DNA from 3 places in the Streptomyces sp. NPDC004609 genome. Region 3 is predicted to be linked to each of the others. Evidence: riboswitches for the same ligand, from Rfam matches in the RefSeq annotation. Region 3 holds a riboswitch; each other region holds the start of a gene.
What was found. A riboswitch is a leader RNA that binds a small molecule or an ion and turns the genes downstream of it on or off. The one in region 3 is predicted to bind cyclic di-AMP.
Positions count from the first base shown of each region.

Region 1 (5,282 bases), on a different contig from region 3:
CCTGGAACGCGAACTCGCCGCCTTCAGCGGCTTCGAGGCCGCTCTCGTCCTCTCCTCCGGCTACGCGGCCAATCTCGCCGTGATGACCGCGCTGTCCGCCCGCGGCTCGCTCATCGTCTCGGACGCGGCCAACCACGCCTCGATCGTCGACGGCTGCCGGCTCTCCCGCGCCGAGACCGTGATCGCCGCGCACGCCGACACCGACGCCGTGCGCACGACCCTCGCCGCGCACCCCGGACGGCGGGCGCTGGCCGTCACCGACGCGGTGTTCTCGGTCGACGGCGACGCCGCGCCGCTGCCCCGCCTGGCGGACATCTGCCGGGAGGCGGGGGCCGCGCTGGTCGTGGACGACGCGCACGGCTTCGGTGTGCTCGGCGACGGCGGACGCGGCGCCGTGCACGCCGCCGGGCTCGCGGGCGACCCCGGGGTCGTCGCGATGCTCACCCTCTCCAAGTCCCTGGGCAGCCAGGGCGGCGCGGTCCTCGGACCGGCCCGGGTCATCGACCATCTGGTCAACACCGCCCGGACCTTCATCTTCGACACGGGTCTCGCCCCGGCCGCCGCGGGCGCCGCTCTCGCCGCGCTGCGGCTGCTGGGCCGGGAACCCGGACGGGCGGCCCGCGTGCGCACGGTCGCCGCGACCCTGCACGCCCTGCTCACGTCGGGGGGCCTGACAGCCGTACGCCCGGACGCCGCCGTGGTCTCGGTCCGGGCGCCGTCGCCCGAGGCCGCCGTGCGCTGGGCGGCCGACTGCCGGTCGGAGGGACTGGCAGTCGGCTGCTTCCGTCCGCCGTCGGTCCCGGACGGCGTCTCACGGCTCCGGCTGACGGCACGTGCCGATGTGACCGACCGTCAGGCCCGCTGGGCGGTCGCGACCGTGGTGCGGACGGCCCCGCCCGGGGCCTTCACCGAGGCCGCGCCGGTCAGCTGACGCTCCGCGCCCCGACCGTGGTCACGAAGCGGTCCCAGGCCCGCGGCGAGATGCGCAGCGGCCGGCGGGACACGTCCTTGGAGTCCCGTACGGCCAGGGTGTCGTCGGGCAGCCTGGCCGCCTCGACGCAGTTGTTCATGCCCGTGCTGCGGCTGCTGCGCCGCCACCTTAAGGCGCTGTCGTGGTTCCCGGGGGCGCCGTGCGGGAGCGGTGCGGACGCCGGGCCGAGAGGTGCGGGAGAGACGGTCGCGGAGTCGGCGGACACGGTGTCGGCGGATGCGGGGTCGATGTGCACGAGGCGATCGGACATGGGGCCTCCCTATGCGTCATCCATGAGCGTGGCGATGAGATCCAAGGAATCCACCGCGGACAGGGCACGCGCCTGCATGGTCGTGAAGGCGGCGCTGTACACCTCAAGGTCTTCTGCCCGCTCCAGATGGAGGCTACTCGTCAAGTGGTCAAGAACGACCACATCCAGATCAGAAGTGTTCGGAAAGGAGAAGATAACGAAAGAGTTGGCGAGTCCGACATAAGCGCCGACGGAGAACGGCAGCACCTGGAGCCGTACGTGCGGAAGCCGGGCCGAGCGGACCAGCTCCCTCAGCTGCTCCCGCATCACCCGCGGCCCCCCGACCTGCCGCCGCAGCGCGGCCTCGTCGAGGACGACCCGCAGCTTCAGCGGCTCCCGCGCGCGCAGCACCGCCTGCCGGGTGATCCGGACCTCCGCCAGCGATTCGACGGTCGCATCGGGCAACTCCTCCAGCGTCGCCCGGGTCACCGCCCGCGCGTACGCCGGGGTCTGGAGCAGCCCCGGCACCACCGAGGTCTCCAGCGTGCGCACCGAGCACGCCTGCGCCTCCAGGGAGATGAAGTCGCGGTACTCGGGCGGCAGCAGTCCCCGGTACGCGTGCCACCAGGGAGTGCCGTTGCCCCCGGCCGCGCCCGCCAGGGTCTCCAGCAGCGTCCGCAGGTGAGGGTCGTCCACCTCGTACACATCGAGAAGCAGCCGGACGTCCGCGGCCTTGACACCGCTGGCCCCGGTCTCGATCCGGCTCACCTTCGACTGGTGCCAGCCGGCCAGCGCTCCGGCGCAGCGGCTGGTGAGGCCCGCCGCATGGCGCAGCTTGCGGAGTTCTTCGCCCAGTTTGCGGCGGCGCACCGCGGGGCCGTGCTGCATCGGGGATTCCTTCCGCTCGGTTGATCCACGGTCCGGCACCGGCCTTCCGGCCGGTCGCGGCGGACCGTCGGACAGAGTTGTGAGTGTGGGTCCAAACGCGGTTTCGCGCGGCAGAGTTCACCGCTTCGAGCGACAGATATATGCATATCTTGGTGGATCGCCACTCGCGGCGGCGCGATGAGTGGCAGTCTGGCGCGAAGCGCAATCCGTGGCCGCCCAGCGCACTCCATCCGCTACGAAGTCGGAGCACGGCCGCGGTGGGAAAGGGACAGCGTCGCCATGGCAGATCTACAGGAAGCATCCATCACTCTGCCGAGCGATCCCGCTTCGGTGCCGGTGGCACGGAGGTACGTCACCGATGTCGTTTCCGAGTGGGGTCTGCCCGCCGACAGCGAGACCGTCGACACGGTCCGGCTGATCGTCTCGGAGCTCACCACCAATGCGGTCCAGCACACCTTCGGCCAGTCGCCCACCTTCACGGTGGATCTGACGCTGGAGCGGGACGAGGAACTGCGCATCGGGGTGACGGACAGTCACCCGCGCTGGCCCCAGCGGCTGCCGGCGGCGGTACGGCAGGACAACGGGCGGGGGATGGTCATCATCCGCAGCCTCACCGCGCAGTCGGGCGGGCGGCTCTCGGTCACCCCCACCGCCGAGGGCGGCAAGACCGTGTGGATCGCCCTGCCGTGGACCGCGGCGGTACGGAACTGATCACCGTCCCATCCGGCCGCGGCGGTTCGGAGGCCGGCTGACGGCGTTCGCCCCGCGGGTGGGGCCGGGCGCCGGGGCCCGGGCGGGGCGCGCAGGCTCTCCGCAGGTCCCCGGGAGGCCGTCGGCCCCGGGGCGGAGGGGAGCCGAGCAGGTGCTCGTACGTCCCCGGGAGCCCCCGGAATTCGGCGCGTTCACGCCGGTACGCCGGCCACCGGGGAACTCCCGGCGACCGGCGTACGGCTCTGACGGCAGGCGGTCAGCGCACCCGTCCGTACCAGACGCTCTTGCTCCAGATCTTGTCCAGCTTCACCCACGACCCCGTCTTGGGGGAGTGCCAGATCTTTCCCTTTCCGGCGTAGATGCCCACGTGGTAGACCCTCTTGCCCGAGTGGAAGAAGACCAGGTCCCCCACCTGCCGGCTGGACGCCGAGACCTTGCGGGTCGAGTTGTACTGCTGCTGGGCGGTCCGCGGCAGCTTCTTGCCCGCCTTCTTGTACGAGTAGAGCGTGAGCCCCGAGCAGTCGAAGCGTGAGGGGCCCGTGGCGCCGTACTTGTACGGGGCCCCCTTCTTCGAGGCCGCGATCTGAAGCGCCTTCCCCGCGTGTGCCGTGGCCGCTTGTGCCTCGGACGTGCCGCCCGGCACGAGCAGGGAGCCGCCGAGCGCGGCGAGGGTCAGGGCCGATACGGCGCCCGCCCGGCTGATCAGAAACGGGACGTTCATCTGCGCACTCATGCGCAACCCTTCGTCAGCCGCCTGTGAAGGATGACCTGTCGGGTTCGGGCGGACGAAGGTGCCCGGCCGCTGGCGCGGCTTCACCCCGAGGAACAGATCCGGACGGATCCGGCTGTCCCGTAATACTCGGGTCCTCCACTCCTGCCGAAGCACTCCTGTCGACCAGTCATCCGGAACAGCGGCAGGACTCGGCGTCCGTCCGGACCGCCCCGCCGAGGTGACGGGGGCTTGTCGTCCCAGGGATCTTGACCTACGGGCAGGTGGATTTCCGAGCCAAAACGGCGATATGTGAGTTTCAACACGAATGGGCTGTTCGGGTGGACGTGCCGTCTACAGGCATCGGAACTCGACGGCCGAAGAGGCCCGTACCAGCAAAGGAATAAGGCGTTCCGTTTGCTTGCCGGTGGGGATGCGCAACTCGACCGTAGTCGCTAGCCGGGAAGCGACTACATCAATTGGGGGACCTCTACTGGTACTCCACTGGCGGTTGACGGCTGTCCGTGAGTTCTTCAGCGATCGGGATCCGGTGGAAGAGCGGTCCGGAATGCCCTCTTTTCGCCGTCGAGAACCCTCAACGCCTCGACGAGCGTCGCCGCGTGGACGTCGCTCTCGCCCCGCGCGTGCATCAGCGCCAGCGCGTCCCGCAGTGCGACCGCACGGCCGACGAGTGCCTGCGCGGCGCGGAGCGCGCCATAGGTGTGGGTGGATCGGGCCGGATTGATCCGGCCCACCATGTCGACGACTTCGAGATAGCTGTCGACGAACTCGCTCTCGGCGCGGGTCAACGCGGGGAGCGGCGGCAGTTCCGGGAGCAGCACGACGCCCTCACCCCGCGGCGCGGGCGGCGAGCGAGGACTTGCGGGTGGCGATGACGTGGTCCACCAGTCCGTACTCCTTGGCGGCCTCGGCGTCCAAGAACGTGTCCCGCTCCAGGTCGGCCGCGATCCGCTCCACCGTCCGGCCGGTGTGGTGCGCGAGAAGCCCGGTGAGCAGGGTGCGCAGCCGCAGCAGTTCCCGGGCCGCGATGTCCAGATCCGACGGCATGGCCCGCATCGGCTCGTCGAGCGAGGGCTGCCGGACGACGATCCGCGCCCCGGGCAGCGCCAACCGCTTTCCGGGTGTGCCCGCGGCGAGCAGCAGCGCCGCCGTGGACGCGGCCTGGCCGATGCAGGTCGTCTCCACATCGCAGGTGACCACCTGCATGGTGTCGTAGATCGCGGACATGGCGCTGAGCGAGCCGCCGGGGGAGTTGATGTACAGCGAGATGTCCCGGTCCGGCGCCGCGTGTTCGAGATGGAGGAACTGCGCGATCACATCGTTGGCGGCGGTGTCGTCGACTTCGGTTCCGAGGAAGACGATCCGCTCGTCGAGCAGCTTCGCGTACGGATCGAGGGTGCGGGTCCCCTGGGCGGTGCGCTCCGTGAACTGGGGCAGGACGTAGCGGGTGACGCGGCGGCTGTTCATGGCATACCTCTCCTCGATGCGCCGCCGGTGGCGGCGCTTCCGTAAAAATGTACAGGACGTACAGATCTTTGAGGGAGGGATGTCTTGTGCGTCCAGGGAGAAATGCATGGTCAGGGCACGTTCTGCTGTGAGTGGAGGCGACTGGTGCCGAAGGAGCAACACGGCTTCTCCATCGATTGATCACAACTGCGTCACTACTGGAAAGTACGTGGCGCTCACGGTGATTCGGCACTACTACGGTCAAGCCTTCGGCAATCATCCTTTGG
Region 1 covers NZ_JBIALS010000010.1:107,647-112,928, forward strand. The annotation lists gene ACFYT4_RS13030 (8-amino-7-oxononanoate synthase) at 1-931, shown strand, start outside; gene ACFYT4_RS13035 (DUF397 domain-containing protein) at 924-1,196, opposite strand; gene ACFYT4_RS13040 (helix-turn-helix domain-containing protein) at 1,251-2,108, opposite strand; gene ACFYT4_RS13045 (ATP-binding protein) at 2,388-2,819, shown strand; gene ACFYT4_RS13050 (C40 family peptidase) at 3,076-3,552, opposite strand; cyclic di-AMP (ydaO/yuaA leader) riboswitch at 3,556-3,751, opposite strand; gene ACFYT4_RS13055 (hypothetical protein) at 4,062-4,370, opposite strand; gene ACFYT4_RS13060 (ATP-dependent Clp protease proteolytic subunit) at 4,378-5,016, opposite strand.
Region 1: linked by a shared signal. The riboswitch ahead of ACFYT4_RS13050 (C40 family peptidase) and the one ahead of ACFYT4_RS21045 (LysM peptidoglycan-binding domain-containing M23 family metallopeptidase) in region 3 are both predicted to bind cyclic di-AMP.

Region 2 (5,282 bases), on a different contig from region 3:
CCCCACCGAGCCGCCGGCCCTGTCGTCGATGAAGGCCCGCAAGACCGCGCGTGAGGTGGCCCGGCGTACGCACGGACCGGCCGCCGCGCACGCGGTGTCGGAGTACCAGCGGTTCGCGACCTCGCTGGCGTTCCTGCGCCACCGGGCCGAGCGGGGTGCCGCGGACCCGGACTTCACCGAGCGGGAGCAGGAACTGCTGCACCACATGTGGCAGCGCAAGGACTGGGCGGGCCCGGCGCTGACCTACGCGGCCCGCGCGACCGGACGGGTCCGGGTGCCGCCCCCGCACCGCGACTACGAGGGGTACAACCCCTACCGCGCCTGAGTACGGGCGCCCCCACGGCTCGTACCGGAGGGGCCGAGGGGCGGAGGCGCGCGTACGGACCGGCAGCCCTGACACCGGGGGGTGGGCGCCAGGGCTGCCGGAGTTCGGTGATCCGGACCTCTCCGCGATCCGGGCCTCTCCGCGATGCGGACCGTCCGCGTGGTCCCGACCGGCTCCGCGGTCCGGATGGTCCGGGCAGTCCCGTACAGCTCGGCCGGTCCGGCGGTACGGGGTCGCCGAGGCGCGGGCCCGCCCGTCCCGGACAGCAGGCCCGCCCCCTGCACGGACACGAGCCACGAGCACGGCACACGCACACGGACCCGAGGACGGAGGCGGGGTGGTAAGGGCCCGCCCGGTCGGAACCCGCCCCCGGAACCGGAGGAAGGGAATCCCTCGCAGGATCAGATGGCGAGGCCCTTGCTCCGCAGCCAGGACGCCGGGTCGATCGTGCTTCCGCCGGGGGTCTTGACCTCAAGGTGCAGATGGGCGCCGGTCACATTGCCGGTCGCTCCGACGCGGCCAATCGTTTCTCCCCCGCCGACCTTCTGGCCCGCGCTCGCGTTGATCGACGACAGGTGCGCGTACAGCACCTCCGTACCGTCGTTCAGCTCCAGCACGATGCGGTAGCCGTACGAGCCCGCCCAGCCCGCAGCCTTGACGGTGCCTCCGGTCACGGCTTTGACGGGGGTGCCCGACGGGGCGGCGAAGTCGAGGCCGGTGTGCTGGCCCGAGGACCAGAGCGAGCCCGACTGGCCGAAGGTGGAGGTGATCGTGTACGAGGAGGTGGGCAGCGAGAAGCTCTTCGCGAGCTTGGCGCGGCGTGCGGCCTCGGCCTTGGCCTCCGCCTTGGCCTTCGCTTCCGCCTCGGCCCTCTTCTTCGCGGCCTTCGCCTTCGCTCTGGCCTCCGCCTCGGCCTTCTTCGCCTCGGCGGCGGCCTTCTCGGCCGCTGCCTTCTCCGCGGCGGCCCTCTTCTCGGCGTCCGCCTGGGACTGCTGCTGCTCGGCCTGCTGAAGGATGCGGGAGCGCAGGGCCTCACCGGCGCCCTGGGCCCGGTCGCCGGTTTCGGCACCGTCGGCCGTCTCGGCCTCGCTGCCGCCGATGGTGCCCATCGCGGCGAGCGCGGTGCCGCCGTCGCCGGAGTCCTCGGACGGCTTCAGGCCGTCGGGAAGGTTCTCCGCGATGCCGTCGGGGAGGGTGATGGCGACCGCGGGCTTGTTCTGCGCGGTGGCGATACCGCCCGCGCCGACCGCCGCGATCACACCGACGCCGAGCACCGTGGAACTGCGGGCGAGTCCGCCCCGCTGCTTCATCACACGGTGCCGGCCGCGCACCGGACGGACGGTGTCCTCGGTGGGGTTCCACTCTCCGAAGGACCGTTCGGCCCCTTCTGGGCTGAAGACGCCGGACCTGGCAGGTGCCTCCGGGGCAGGACTGTTGGACGCCACTGAGGCGTACTCCTTTCCTTCCTTCTCGCCTACCGGGTTAGCTGACGGGTTCGGAGCAGGAAGGTCTCCTACGAGTTCCTCCGCAGGGTGCGAAGGCGCCCGATTCACCCCAAAAGGTGGTTCCCCGGTTCCCTTGCGGGATTCGGCGCACGCACGCGGTGCCGCCCTGACGACGGCTGGGACAACCGCGTTGCGTTATCGAACGTTAATAGACACGGGGACCGGATTCCAAGCTGTTCCGGTTGATCGTTCGGGACCGCGCGCCGGACCAACCAGGACACAAGCGACCGGAGTCGGGCGACTCGATGGCCGCTCGGCCGACATCACACCGCTGAGGGTTCGTCACATTCCGAAGGGGCGGCCGTACTTCACTACCCACCGTGCGGGGGCCGGGATGAGAGCAGTCTCATGAAGGTGTTGCCCGCCTCTCATCACGGCGGACCGTCCGGCGCTCCCGGCTGTGGGACAACCGACATCGTTCTCCGGCGTGTCGGCCGACGTTCACCCGCCCGGGTGACCGCCAACAGTGCCATGTCGTCCGTGGCGCCGCCGCCCGTATGCCGGCGTACGTCGTCGACCAGGGCGTCCAGCAGCTCCCCCGGACCGGGAAAGATCCGGCCGGTGAGCCGGACAGCGGGGTCGTAGAAGTCCCCTGCCGCGTCCCGGGCCTCGGAGAGCCCGTCCGTGTAGATCAGCAGCGTGGACCCCACCGGAAGGGGATACTCCTCAGCCCGGTCCGGCCACTCCCCCAGTTCGCCCATGCCGAGCGGCAGCGCGTACTCACGCGGCGCGAGCGCGTCCAGCCGGCCGTCGCCGCGCAGCATCAGCGGCTCGGGATGACCGCGGTTGACCAGGCGTACGGCCCCCCGCCCCCGCGGAAACTCCGCGAGTACGGCCGTGGCGAACCCCTCGAAGGTGTCCAGGCTGCCCCGCCGCTTGGCCTCACGGACGAGCGCTCGTTCCAGTCGCTCCGCGACACCCTCCAGCGAACTCTCCTGCTCGGCCGCCTCCCTGAACGCGCCGATGATCACAGCCACCGTCTCGACGGCCCCCAGCCCCTTCCCCCGTACGTCCCCCACCACCAGCCGCACTCCGTACGGGGTGTCCTGTACGGCGTAGAGGTCACCGCCGATGAAGGCGTCGGCGAGCGCCGCCTCGTACCGCGCGGCGATATGGAGCCCGCCGATCATCTCGGCGGGCGTGGGCAGCACGGCGCGCTGGGCTGCCTCGGCGATGACCCGCGCCGAGGCGAGCCGCCGCCCGCTGCGGCGCACGACCCGGTTGATGAGTAAGGCGAGCAGCGAGACGGTGACCACGGTGGTCAGTTCGGTGTATCCGGCGGACTGCGTGAGTGTGTTGTCGTACAGATGCAGCGACAGCTCCGCGAGGGACGCCGTGATCCCGGTCAGCAGCGTGTTGATCCAGGAGAAAAAGGGGGCCGCGACCAGCGGGGCGGCGGCGAACAGCGGCACACCCGTGTAGTACGCCGGGGTCAGGAGGTCGTACGTCACCCCGCCCACGATCATCAGCACCGGCAGCATGCGGAGGAAGCGGCGGGCACCGTATCCATTGCGCTGCTCCACGTCCGCCAAGGGTGCACTCCTCCCCGGTCCGCCCGCGCGGCAGCGGCCCGGTACCGCGCCCCCTCCAGGCTCGCCCGAACCCGGCCGGGGAGCGAGCCGCCATCGGCCGAATGGGGTACGGGTGGCTGCCGGGCGTCCGCGGGGCCCGGCCGGACACCCCCGCCGGACGCACCCTCGGCCCCTGCCGCGCGTGTCACACATCGAGGGCCCGGTGGTGCGGGGGCACGGGCCGGAGCGCGGACACCGGTCACGCGCCGGGGGCGGGCGTCGGTCTGCCCGCCGCGGGATACGTGCCGGATGCCGGGAGGCACGTCGACCGCGGTCGCACACCGACGGGTCCCGGGACACGCCGATGGCCCGGCACTCTGACGAGTGCCGGGCCATCGGCGTTCAGTAGCGGGGACAGGATTTGAACCTGCGACCTCTGGGTTATGAGCCCAGCGAGCTACCGAGCTGCTCCACCCCGCGTCGGTGAACACCACCCTACGCCATCCGGAGCAAGATCCACTCCCATTTCGACGCGGTGGCCCCTGAAAGCCGGAGTTCGGCCCGGAAAACCGGTGATCAGTCGCTGAGGTGGCGCTCCCCGTACACCGCCATCGCGTCCCGGACGAACGCGGCCGTCCCCTCCCCGTACTTCTCGTAATGGACGCCGAAACGCTCGTCGGCGACGTACATCTCACCGAGCCCGATGAAATGCCCCTTGGTCAGCGAGCCGATGCCGCCCGTCGACGCCTGCCACTCGTACATCCGGCCGGTGATCGCCTGCGCCTCGTCGCTGTCGGCGGACCTGCCGTCCTTCAGGGCCAGGGCGTAGTCCTTCGCGATCGCCTCGTGCGCCTCCCGGTGGTCCCGCTTCTGGTGCTCGTCGAGCGAACGCCACCAGCGGTCTCCCCGCTCGTACGCCTCCCGGCCCCAGCTCTCGGTCACCTCCCGCTCGTACCGCGAGTGGTCGAAGCCGTCGAACACTTCCTCGGCCATGAGTTCCTCTCCCTTCCCGGTCTTGTGGAGAGTGGTCCGCACCGAGGCGATCTGCCGCCCGATGCGCTCGCGCTCCTGCTCCAGGAGCCGCAGATGGGCCCGGAGCGCGGCGGACGTGTCCTGCTGTCCTTCGAGCACCTCGGCGATCGCGGACAGTCCGAGACCCAGCTCGCGCAGCAGCAGAATCCGCTGAAGGCGCACGAGCGCGTCCGGGCCGTAGTAGCGATAGCCGTTGCCGCCGACACGGCTGGGTTCCAGCAGCCCGATGTCGTCGTAGTGCCGCAGGGTCCGGCTCGTCGTGCCGGCGCGGCGGGCAATTTCCTGGATCGACCACTCCATGCCCTGAACGGTAGATCTTGACGTCGCGTCAAGGTCAAGTGGCGCACGCGAACGGGTGGAAGGGAACGGTCCGGGCAGGGCAGCGAACCGGTCTCCGGGCCCGGTTCACGGGCCCGCCCGCAGGTCAGGGCTCCAGACGGGCCGCGCGTGCCAGCAGATAGCGTTCCTCCGGCAGGCTGAGTGTGCGCTCCGCGGCGAGGCGGTAGGCGTCGCGTGCGCCCTCCGTGTCGCCGGACCGCTCCAGCAGATGCGCGCGGACCGCGTCGAGCCGGTGGTGGCCCGCGAGCCGGTCCTCCAGTTCGGCGACCTCGGCGAGCCCGGCCTCGGGCCCGCGCACCATCGCGACGGCCACGGCCCGCCCCAGCTCGGCCATCGGTTCCGGAGCCACGCGTACGAGCAGGTCGTACAGCGCGAGGATCTGCGGCCAGTCGGTGTCGTCGGGGCGCTCCGCCTCGTCGTGGAGGGCCGCGATCGCCGCCTGGAGCTGATACGGCCCGGCCGGTCCCGCCCCGAGAGCCTCCTCGACCAGGGCGATGCCCTCCTCGATGGCCTTGCGGTCCCAGAGGGCGCGGTCCTGTTCGTCGAGCGGCATCAGCTCGCCGTCCGGCC
Region 2 covers NZ_JBIALS010000054.1:11,156-16,437, reverse strand. The annotation lists gene ACFYT4_RS33620 (PrsW family intramembrane metalloprotease) at 1-325, shown strand, start outside; gene ACFYT4_RS33615 (M23 family metallopeptidase) at 727-1,770, opposite strand; cyclic di-AMP (ydaO/yuaA leader) riboswitch at 1,782-1,928, opposite strand; gene ACFYT4_RS33610 (PP2C family protein-serine/threonine phosphatase) at 2,202-3,362, opposite strand; tRNA gene ACFYT4_RS33605 (tRNA-Met) at 3,748-3,821, opposite strand; gene ACFYT4_RS33600 (MerR family transcriptional regulator) at 3,918-4,673, opposite strand; gene ACFYT4_RS33595 (RNA polymerase sigma factor) at 4,798-5,282, opposite strand, start outside.
Region 2: linked by a shared signal. The riboswitch ahead of ACFYT4_RS33615 (M23 family metallopeptidase) and the one ahead of ACFYT4_RS21045 (LysM peptidoglycan-binding domain-containing M23 family metallopeptidase) in region 3 are both predicted to bind cyclic di-AMP.

Region 3 (5,282 bases):
CCGGTGGGCCATGCTCCAGGCCGCCCGGAAGGGACTCTTCGCGCAGATGGTCGTGGTGCCGCTGCTGGAGAAGCACCGGATCCTCACCCAGGTCTCCGGCGACCATCTGGAAGTGATCAAGCTGATTCCGCCGCTGACGATCGGTGAGCGCGAGGTGGACCGGTTCGTCTCCGCCTTCACCGCGGTCATGGACGACGCCCACGCCGGTGGCGGACTGATGTGGGACTTCGGCAGGACGCTGGTCAAACAGGCCGTCGCTCACCGCTGAGGGACCGCTGGACGGATTGCGTCCGCAAAAATTGCCTCTGGGGTAAGAAATTTGCCTCAGGGGCATTTTCCTGGCGCAATGGTCTTATGCAGAGTCCTCCCGGGGGCCACCCCCCGGACCCCCGTTCTCCTGCCGGAGAAGCGCCCGTGGAGCTGCCCGACGTGGCGCCCCGGCTGCGCGATCTGCGCCGCCGCCGCGGCCTCACGCTGGAAGCCGCCGCACTGCGCGCCGGTCTTTCACCCGCGCATCTCTCCCGGCTGGAGACCGGACGCCGGCAGCCGTCGCTGCCGATGCTGCTCAGTCTCGCCAGGATCTACGGTACGACAGTCGCCGAGCTGCTGGGCGAGCTGGCACCCGAGCACGACCCCGTGATCCGGGCCGGCAGCCGTGAGCCCTCCGAGGCGGACGGCTGGACCTACCACCAGGTCGGCGGCCCCGGCCGGGCCATGCAGGCGCTCCGGCTGATCGTCCCGTACGGCGCCCAGGGCGATCTCGTCCGGGTCCACCCCGGTGAGGAATGGCTCCACGTCCTCGACGGAAGGATCCGGCTCAGCCTGGGGGAGGCCGTGCACGAGCTCGGTCCCGGGGACAGCGCGCACTACGACTCGCTCACCCCGCACCGCATCGCGGCGGCCACGCGCGACGGCGCCGAGATGCTGTTCGTCCACACCCTGATCCAGAGCCCCGACATCCATCCGCACTTCTGACCCCGGCCCCGTCCCCATGTCCGGCCCCGCCCGCGCCGCCGGGGGAACCGTGTCCGCCGCACGGTTCCCCCGGCCGGCCGGGGGAGGTCCGGGCGCGGGCCGTCCGCCGTATCCCACAGCCGCAGACCGACGAAGGAAAGAGAGGCCGACGATGTCGGAGACACCCGCCGTATCCGAAGGATCCGCCCTGCCCGAGCAGCAGGGACAGACAGCCGCCGGGAAGGAGAACGGAAGGTTCCCCCGGGGAATCTGGGTCCGTCTCTTCGCCTATCTGATCGCGGGCCACGTGTTCGCCGGATTCCTCTACCTGCTGTTCGAGGTCGGCTCCAAGTAGCGGTCCCCCCCCGCCTCACCCCTCGTCGAGGAGGCGCGCCCGCAGCCGCTCGCGCGTCTCGGGGCCCACCCGCAGCCCGTCGGTGAGATACCGCTCGGTGGTGCCCCAGGTCGCCTCGATCGCGTCGAAGGCGGAGTGCAGATACTCCCGGCGCGCGTCGAAGAGAGGGCTCAGCAGCTCCATCACCTCGGGCGACATCCCGGCCGGGGAGTTGTCCTCGCGCCGGACGAGATAGCGGCGGTGAGGATCGTTGGACTTCAGATAGTCCGCCTCGATCGCCTCCCGCTCCACGCCGACCGCGAGCAGCGAGACGGCGATGGACAGCCCCGCGCGGTCCTTGCCCGCGGCGCAGTGCATCAGCGCCGGCACACTGTCCTCGGCCAGCGCGTGCAGAATCCGGCTGTGCTCGCCGGTGCGCTGCGTGATGATCACGCGGTACGACGCGGACATCCGGTCGGCCGCCTTCCCGTCCGCCAGGATCGACCGCAGCTGGCCGAGATCGCCCCTGCGGACCATCTTCCAGAACTCCGCGCCGTCGGCCGGATCGCTGAGCGGCAGATTCAGATTCCGTACACCCGGCAGTGCCACGTCCGGGCCCTCCAGCCGCATGTCGGCGGCATTGCGGAAGTCGAAGATCGTGTGCAGACCCAGCCCGGCGAGGAAGGACGCGTCGCTCTCCGTCGCGTGGGCGAGATGACCGCTGCGGAAGAGCCGTCCGTGCCGCACCGTCCTGCCGTCCACGGTCGGCAGCCCGCCCACATCGCGGAAATTGCGTACTCCGGTCAGTTCCGGCTCGGTCGGCGGGACCAGCGGCAGCTGCTGCGTCACGAAGGCTCCTGAGGGTCACTGCCGTCGGCGCCGCTCGCCGACTGTGGCGTGTTCTCGACGATACGACATCGATTCCTCGGGAAATCACCTTGTCCTTTCCCGGTGAGGCCGTCGCCGGGTGGCTCGCCTTCTGATGATTTATGTGTGATTTTGCTCTATTTTGTTGGCTGCCGTGCCCATGGGGAGCTGTATGAGGTCGGGGTGACGGGGTGGGCGGGCCTGCCGGAGGTGATGGGGAGGTGGTCACGGGCCCGTCCGAGCCGGCACTCCGGCGGGTGTCGCGGTGGCCGCCGGATGACCGTGCCGTCGTCGGCCGGTCAGAGGGCGGGTCGCGGCGGGGTCCGGGGCGTGTGGGTCCGGAGTGGCGGTGGACGCCCTCTCCCGAGCCCGGAGGTCTTCCCGGAATGCCCGTGGCCGGCTCATGTCCGAAGTGCCCGTACCGCCATGGGAGTTCGGATCACAGGCCGGACCGGGAGCTCCGGAAGCGGGTGAAAGGCCCCCCCGATCGGCTTCTCCGCCGGATGCGACATTGCCTTCATGTGCTTTTACGTATACGCCGGATGGCTCGGTGCCGGAAGCGTTCGCGGCGATCGCATGCGACGCCTCGACCGGAACCCGGGTCGCGACCGTCGGCGCGGTCGGAACTTCTGCGGGCGCGTTCCCCGGGCAGGGGTGGGTCATATTGTCTCGGTGAACGGCAAATGACTCGACGTCGACGATATCGCCCGAAAAGTGATGGGAAGTTGAACTGCCCGGTGCGGTATGCGTGACCTATAGGGCCTTCTGGTCTTTCTGTCCTAATTGAACCCTTAGGTATAACGTGCCCTGTCTCTAGGGGAGATGGTTCCCGCTCGTGAGCAGGATCATATTCGTGACGGTGTGTGGCCGTGCCGGAAAGAGGAATTCGGCCGCCCACCGGGAGTTGGCGGAGCCGGGTCGACGGAGGGTGACCGGGTATTCGTCGCCGGAAAGATCCGGGTCACCGATCGGGAAAAGGTCGGCTTGTTCCCCTCGGCGCGACCGGTCTACGGTCACGGCAGTTCGGACGGAACGCCTAGTCCTGCCGCCGTCCGGAATTCCCACCCACCCACGCGTGGCAGGAGCGGGGGACCCAGGTAGTACGCCGATTCCGGAGTTCCGGACGGCTTGGGGTGAAGTCGCGCTGCCGCGCGGCCGGGCATCTCCAGCCCTAACCCGACAGCTCACCTCGCAGGCGCCGGAGAGGAATGCGTCATGCCCAAAAAGGGTAAGCACCGCCGTATTACGTCCAGCCCCCTCACCCGTGGCTTCGTCGCCGCGGGTACGGGTGGCGCGGCCATCGCCCTTCCGCTGATGGGCGCGAGCGGCGCCCACGCGGCGGAGCAGTCGGCTCCCGTCACGGCCGCCTCGGCGGCCGTCCCCGCCCAGGCGGCCGCCGTCCCGGCGGCCCAGCAGCCCGCCGCCCCGGTGACCTACCGCGTCGTGGCGGGCGACTATCTGTCCAAGATCGCCGCGGACCACCACCTCAGCGGCGGCTGGCAGAAGCTCTACGCCGACAACCGCGAAGCCGTCGGCGACAACCCCTCGCTGATCCACCCCGGCCTGGAGCTGACGCTCGGCGCCAAGGCCAAGGCCAAGGGCGACGCCCCGGCCAAGGCCGAGACCCGCTCGGAGCCCCGCGCCTCGCGGGACGACGCCCGTGAGAGCGCCCCCGCCCCGGCCGCGCGGACGGAGGCCGCCCCCGACACCTCCGCGTCGGCGGGCTCGGTCGAGGCCACCGGCGACGACGCCGCGCAGAGTGCCCCCGAGCAGAGCGCTCCGCAGGCCGGCGGCGGCTACACCGCCCCGGTCGCGTCCGCCAACATCAGCACCCCGTACCGCGCTTCGGGCTCCATGTGGTCCAGCGGCTACCACACCGGTGTCGACTTCACGGCCTCCACCGGCACCAGCATCCGGTCCGTCGGCCCCGGCACCGTCGTCTCCGCCGGCTGGAGCGGCTCGTACGGCAACGAGGTCGTCATCAAGCACACCGACGGCACCTACTCCCAGTACGCCCACCTCTCCTCGCTCTCCGTCTCCTCGGGCCAGAGCGTGAGCGGCGGACAGCAGATCGGGCTCGCCGGCTCCACCGGCAACTCCACCGGTCCGCACCTGCACTTCGAGGTGCGCACCGGCCCCGGCTACGGCTCGGACATCGACCCGGTGGCGTATCTGCGCCAGCACGGTGTCTCTCTCTGACGCAACGCACAACGGCCCGTATCCCCTCGTACCGCCCCGCGGCGGCACGGGGGGATACGTCGTATTCCCGGTCCGGCGAACGGTTTCGGTGGGATGGATCACCACCCGTCAACCCTTCCCTACGGTCGCGTAAGTCACATCCGGAAGGGGAGGATGGGCCCTTGTGGGAGACGATTCGAGAAGAGAGAAAGAGAACAGGAACGGATACGGGTCGTACGCGGCGATCGGTGACAGCTTCACCGAGGGCGTGGGGGACCCCGGACCCGACGGGACCTACATCGGGTGGGCGGACCGGCTCGCGGTGCTGCTGGGCGAGCGCATGCCGGAACCCACCTTCCGCTACGCCAATCTCGCGGTACGCGGCCGGCTCCTCGACCAGATCGTCGACGAACAGGTGCCGAGGGCGAAAGAGCTCGCCCCGGATCTGGTGTCGTTCTGCGCCGGGGGCAATGACATCATCCGGCCCGGCACCGACCCCGACGATGTTGCCGAGCGCTTCGAACGTGCGGTCGCCGATCTCACCCGGGCCGTCGGCACGGTCATGGTGACCACCGGGTTCGACACCCGTGGAGTGCCCGTGCTGCGCCGGCTGCGCGGCAAGGTCGCGACGTACACCGCACATGTACGGGCCATCGCCGACCGTTACGACTGTCCGGTGCTCGACCTCTGGTCGCTCAAGTCGGTGCAGGACAGGCGTGCCTGGGATCCCGACCGGCTGCATCTGTCCCCCGAGGGACACTCCCGGGTCGCCCTGCGCGCCGCCCAGGTGCTGGGACTCGACGTGCCGTCCGACCCCGACGAGGAGTGGCCTCCGGTTCCCGTCAGGGGCGCGCTGGAGGTCCGGCGCGACGACCTCCAGTGGGCGCGGGAGTATCTGGCCCCGTGGATCGGGCGCCGCCTGCGCGGCGAGAGCTCGGGCGACCATGTC
Region 3 covers NZ_JBIALS010000020.1:146,350-151,631, reverse strand. The annotation lists gene ACFYT4_RS21065 (aspartate aminotransferase family protein) at 1-268, shown strand, start outside; gene ACFYT4_RS21060 (helix-turn-helix domain-containing protein) at 355-975, shown strand; gene ACFYT4_RS21055 (DUF6126 family protein) at 1,127-1,309, shown strand; gene ACFYT4_RS21050 (tyrosine-protein phosphatase) at 1,325-2,137, opposite strand; cyclic di-AMP (ydaO/yuaA leader) riboswitch at 3,212-3,366, shown strand; gene ACFYT4_RS21045 (LysM peptidoglycan-binding domain-containing M23 family metallopeptidase) at 3,371-4,354, shown strand; gene ACFYT4_RS21040 (SGNH/GDSL hydrolase family protein) at 4,518-5,282, shown strand, end outside.